2 regions of the Enterococcus sp. PLH-Efm8 genome follow, and region 1 is predicted to be linked to the other one. Evidence: predicted binding sites of a transcription regulator. Region 1 holds the regulator's gene; the other holds the start of a gene.
The links. The regulator HrcA, encoded in region 1, represses chaperone genes, less so after heat shock. The targets are predictions, from matches to a motif close to TTAGCACTCNNNNNNNNNGAGTGCTAA.
Positions count from the first base shown of each region.

Region 1 (3,172 bases):
TTGAATGATACAACAGAAGGTGTTGTACGGTTTCCTTCTGGGTTAGCGATGATTTTTGCTTCGTTTCCTTCCAATACTGCTACTGCAGAGTTAGTCGTACCTAAGTCAATACCGATAATTTTACTCATAATTAACGTCTCCTTCTTTAATTGAAAGTGTAAGTTTTATATCCGCACAATTATTGTGCAACAATGACCATGGTTGGTCTTAACACGCGATCATGTAATTTGTAGCCTTCTTGTAGTACTTCTACAATCGTATCGGCTGGTGTATCTTCAGTCGCTGGAACAGTTTGTACTGCTTGATGAAGATTAGGATCAAAGGCTTCTCCTTTAGCAGGGATTTTTTCAATTCCTTCTTCTTCCAGTGCGTTACGCAAACTTTCCAAGACCATTTCCACGCCTTTTTTCAAACCTGCCCCTTGATCATCTGACACTTCTGTGGCTAATGCACGTTCCAGGTTGTCAATTGATGGAAGTAATTTTTTGGCTAAATCTTGTGAACGGTATTTTTGTAATTGCTCACGCTCATTTTTTCCTCGATTTGCCATATTTGCGATTTCAGCACGAGCCCGCAAGTATTTATCTTCCATTTCTTCTAACTCAGCTTTTAATTTCGCTGTTTCGAATTCTTCCGCTTCAGCTTCTGAAATACCCGAATCTTCTGCAGCTTCGACATCGATTTCCGGTTCTGGCTGAGCATCTGTCATTTCTTTATCTAGTTCTTCTTGATTTTCTTTCACGATACAGTCTTCCTTTCATTATTCAGTCAGCTGTTTGATTGCTCTTACTAAGAAAGAGAGAACGATCAGCTGCAAATAGCTTCGTTATTCACATTACGAGTTTGACAAGTCAAGCGAACGGTAGTAATCAGCAAGTTTAGCTGCTAGTTCTCTTCGATAAACATCGACTAGACCGAACATCCGAGAATAAGGCATACTAGTAGGCCCTAACAAGGCTATTGTACCTCTTCCATGACCATCTATCTCGTAACTTGCTTGAATCATACTCATATTCTGCAATAAATCATTGCCTAATTCAGCACCAATCTTGATATGAATATTGCTATCCATCGGAGTGATCATTTGTGTAAGTCCGTCTGAGTCTTTCATAAAAGAAAACATCGATTTGAACTGATCAAGATCTTGACGGGGCTCATAATCCAAGAGATTCATTTGTCCACTGACATAAACCTTATCTTCAAAAACATGACCAAGAACGGTGTCAAATAACTGAGACATCCCTTCTGTCGTTTGGAAATATTTATGAAGAATCATCGGAATCTCCGTACGAAGTTTATGGTACACCGTCATCAGAGGATCTCCGACTAGACGGTCGTTTACAATCTGTACCATTTTTTCTAGTTCCTGACTTCCCATATATTCGGGAAGAGTGAACACTTGGCTTTCTACATTCCCCATATCTGTTACGACGATAGCAATAATCTGTCGATTATTCAAGGGTACGATACGAAAGCCAGTCAGTCGGCGGTCTTTTATTTCAGGTCCCAATGAAAAAGTCGTATAGCTTGTCAGCTCAGATAATATCTCAGCAGATTGCTTAATAATCTCATTGATTTCATGAAATTCTCTGCCTAGAGACTGACGAATCAGCAGCAAATCATCTTCTGCTACGCGAGCAGGTTTTAACAAATGATCCACGTAATAACGATAGCCTAAAGCAGATGGAATCCGCCCAGAAGAAGAGTGAGTCTTCAACAGCAATCCTTCATCTTCTAATGCTTTCATATCATTGCGAATCGTTGCTGAGCTGGCCTTGACTCCCTCAGACATCAATGTTTTGGAACCAACGGGCACGCCACTACTCGTATAGTGTTGGATGATCAGACGTAAAATGTCGTTTTGTCGCTTTGTTAACATCTTCCTCACCTCTCATTAGCACTCATATATTCTAAGTGCTAATCCACTTATAAATATAGCAAGAAGCCCTTCTCCTGTCAAGAGAAAGACTCCATTTTTTAGCACTCTAAACACAAGAGTGCTAATTCTAAATAATTGATGTAAATCCAGTTATATCAACGTTTCAATAGTCCTTTATTGTATTTTTGAACTTTTTTTATTTAAATTCAGATAAAAAACAAATATTCTTTAAACTATTTTTCAAACAAAAAGCGCTCAAACACATTGTTCCCCAAAAAGGTCCCTCTTGGTGTCAAATAAACACGGTCTTCTTCATTAACAAGTAACCCTTCTTGCTCTAATTCCCTTAGCACATCACCGTACACCGATTCAATTGTTTTTTGATAGCGATCATAGAAATGTTTTTTAGTAATCCCTGTTTTTTTTCTTAGTCCTAAGAACATTTCTTCTTCTATTTGATTTTTTCGTGTCAATTTTTCTTCTTCCAATACCGGGCGTTCATTTGCTCGTAATGGGCGTAAATAGTGTTGGATTGGTCCTTTGTTGCGGTAACGAATATCTCCAAGATAACCGCTAGCACCAGCTCCAAACCCAAAATAGTGGTCATTGTTCCAGTACATGAGGTTATGTTGAGATTCATGTCCGGAGAGCCCAAAGTTACTTATTTCATATTGGTGACGTCCATGCTTTTCCATTGCTTCAATCGTCTCTTCAAACATTCTGGTTTCCGTTTCCTGATCAGGCAGTTCGAGTCTTCCTTGTCGTACCCAGTTCATGAACATTGTTTTGTTTTCGAGGATCAATGAGTACAAAGAATAGTGAGGCAGATCCAAAGCCAAAGCTTTTTCCAAAGTATCCAGATATCCTTCTAGTGTTTGTCCCGGTAATGCATAAATCAAATCGATGCTTACATTGGTAAAATTTTCTGCTTCTAAAAATTGCATAGTTTGATACACATCTTCTGCGGTGTGTTTACGTCCAATTTTTTTCAATAAGCGATTATCAAATGTCTGCACTCCCATGGATAAACGATTGACGCCATAGTTTTTCATTACTTGAAGTTTTTCACGGGTCAAATCACCTGGATTCGCTTCTACAGTAAACTCATTACCATTTTGAAAAGGCAGGATCTCTCTAGCACCTGATAACAGTCGATCAAGTTGTTTAGCAGATAAAGAAGTTGGTGTCCCGCCCCCTACGTAAAGTGTTTCTAAATTCGCTGTCGGATGACTTTCTAGCATTATTTTCATTTCATTCAGCAGCATTTCCACATACTCATCTACTGGCTGCCCT
Region 1 is NZ_CP172568.1:1,615,416-1,618,587, forward strand. Features, by position in the region: gene dnaK (molecular chaperone DnaK) at 1-128, opposite strand, end outside; gene grpE (nucleotide exchange factor GrpE) at 179-742, opposite strand; gene hrcA (heat-inducible transcriptional repressor HrcA) at 836-1,879, opposite strand; gene hemW (radical SAM family heme chaperone HemW) at 2,113-3,172, opposite strand, start outside.

Region 2 (3,172 bases), 720 kb from region 1:
TTGCAAGCGAATTCATTAGCAAATGCAGAAATCTTAGCCTCAGGACAAGAGTTGACGGTGGCAAATGGCGGACATATCGTTACTCAGCAATTTCTCGATCAGTTCATGACGGTTACGGGTGCTGGATTGACGTTAGGGGCTGTATTTTTTATGACGGTTTTTGCGAAATCGAAGAAATACAGAGAATTAGGAAATCTTGCTCTTTTACCAGCCTTTTTCAACATCAATGAATCAATTATTTTTTCCACACCGATCGTGATGAACCCGATGATGGCTGTTCCTTTTATTTTCGCACCGGTCGTTTCAGGATTGATTACCTATTCCGCTTTATATTTTGGATTCGTTCCTTTATTTACAGCAGTCCAAGTCCCTTGGACAACACCGCCGATCCTCTCGGGTTTCTTAGTAGGCGGAGTGCCTGCAGCGATTTTACAAGGTATCGTGTTGTCAATTAGTTTTTTCATTTATTTCCCATTTTTGAAAAAAATAGATTCTGCAAACTGCAAAAAGGAAAGACAGACAAAAAATGATGGAGCAGCAGAAAAGATGAACGACTAAAAAACAAAAATACTCCTGTCGCTTTAGATTGGGAAAATCACCAATCTAGGATGACAGGAGTATTTATAGTCATGTTTATACTAGCCCTTTTTGGACAGCTAATTGAACAAGAACAACTAATGTGTTCATTCCTACGTGTGTGATCATCGATGTCCAGATCCGACCAGTTGCTTTGTACTCTAGGCTGAAGAAGAAACCTAGGAAAAAGTAGATTAGCAGATGACCATCATTATGAGCAAACGCAAACAGCAAAGAGCTGATCACTGCTCCGACCCAAAAATTTGAATATCGACTGATGATCCCCAGTATACTGCGGCGGAATACGAACTCTTCCATGATGGGTCCAGCAACAGTTGTCGCCAAAATAAAAGCGGGTGCTTCCATGATCATCTGGATGATATTTTGTGTATTCTCGGAAGGGGTTGCTTTGCCAAACAATACAGATTCTAACATGACAGCGATGCTTTGCAGAATCAATGCGACAAAGATTCCAACCAATCCATAAATAACAATCTTTGGAGCAGAAGCTTTTTTTACCGCTGATTCGATCGCTAAGGGTTCACGTTGCTTAAAATAAAAAATAGCTAGGACAACGGCGCCTAGTATATACATGACTGCAGTTGCTGTGATCAATTCAGACGTAGATTTTACAAGTCCTATCGAAGCTAGGATCAAGGGTGAGATAAAAATTAGACCATAGCAAAAAATGCTGAGGAAGCTATATTTTTTTAAAGACATGTAATTCCTCCTTTTAAGGGATAACAAGCATGCAAGGCAAGCTTATATCGATTGATTTCAATTATATCATAATTTCAATAAGCAGCTGTCAGAATAAAATTTCTTTTCTTTGATTTAAAAGCTTGCAAAAAAGAGGGAGAATGAGTATTATTAAAAATGTAGGTTAGCACTCGAAGGTTAAGAGTGCTAACAGATTAAAAAAAGAGTTATCGGAGGGATTTATCGTGTTAAAACCATTAGGTGATCGCGTCATTATCGAAGTCGCAAAAGAAGAAGAAAAAACTGTCGGAGGAATCGTTTTAGCTTCTGCTGCTAAAGAGAAACCCCAAACTGGGACAGTTGTTGCAGTCGGTGAAGGCCGTTTGTTAGAAAACGGTGAAAAAGTTCCTGCCGCTGTAAAAGCAGGCGACCAAGTTATGTTCGAAAAATACGCCGGTACAGAAGTAAAATACGAAGGAAAAGAATATCTGATCGTCGCAGGAAAAGATATCATGGCGATTGTTGAGTAAATTTGGAAGATAAAAAAATAATCAAAAATAATCAATGAGGTGAATCAATCATGGCAAAAGAATTGAAATTTGCAGAAGACGCACGCGCAGCTATGTTACGCGGGGTAGATAAATTAGCAGATACAGTGAAAGTAACATTAGGACCTAAAGGCCGAAATGTCGTACTAGAAAAATCTTACGGCTCTCCATTGATCACAAATGATGGTGTGACGATCGCAAAAGAAATCGAATTAGAAGATCATTTTGAAAACATGGGTGCAAAACTTGTATCAGAAGTAGCATCAAAAACAAATGATATTGCAGGAGACGGTACAACGACAGCAACTGTTCTGACACAAGCAATCGTTCGCGAAGGTTTAAAAAACGTAACTGCAGGTGCTAATCCTCTAGGCATTCGTCGCGGGATCGAATTGGCAACAAAAGCAGCAGTCGAAGAATTGCATAATATCTCAACTGTTGTTGATTCAAAAGAAGCCATTGCACAAGTAGCAGCTGTTTCTTCGGGTTCTGATAAAGTTGGACATTTGATTGCTGATGCAATGGAAAAAGTTGGAAACGACGGTGTCATCACAATCGAAGAATCAAAAGGGATCGAAACAGAACTAGATGTTGTAGAAGGTATGCAGTTTGATCGTGGTTACTTATCACAATATATGGTAACAGATAACGACAAAATGGAAGCTGTTCTAGAAAACCCATATATCTTGATCACAGACAAAAAAATCTCTAACATCCAAGATATTCTGCCATTGTTAGAACAAATCTTGCAACAATCACGTCCATTGTTGATTATTGCTGACGATGTAGATGGTGAAGCATTGCCAACTCTTGTATTGAACAAAATCCGTGGAACATTCAACGTAGTAGCTGTAAAAGCTCCTGGTTTCGGCGATCGTCGTAAAGCAATGCTTGAAGATATCGCTATTTTGACAGGTGGTACAGTAATTACTGACGATCTAGGTTTAGAATTGAAAGATGCAACAATCGAAAACTTAGGAAATGCTTCTAAAGTTGTTGTAGATAAAGACAATACAACGATCGTAGAAGGTTCTGGAGAAAAAGAAGCAATCGAAGCTCGTGTGCAATTGATCAAAAACCAAATTGCTGAAACAACTTCTGATTTTGACCGCGAAAAATTACAAGAACGCTTAGCTAAATTAGCAGGTGGTGTAGCTGTTGTTAAAGTTGGTGCAGCTACTGAAACAGAATTGAAAGAATTAAAATTACGCATTGAAGATGCATTGAATGCTACACGTGCCGCAGTAGAAGAAGGAATGGTCTCAGGTGGTGGTACAGCTCTAGTGAACGTTATCAGCAAAGTTTCTGCTGTAGAAGCAGAAGGAGACGTGGCAACAGGTATCAAGATC
Region 2 is NZ_CP172568.1:2,335,606-2,338,777, reverse strand. Features, by position in the region: gene ACIFUW_RS11550 (PTS sugar transporter subunit IIC) at 1-558, shown strand, start outside; gene ACIFUW_RS11545 (CPBP family intramembrane glutamic endopeptidase) at 634-1,296, opposite strand; gene groES (co-chaperone GroES) at 1,521-1,805, shown strand; gene groL (chaperonin GroEL) at 1,856-3,172, shown strand, end outside.
Region 2: the regulator HrcA is predicted to act here: its motif matches at 1,460-1,486, upstream of groES (co-chaperone GroES).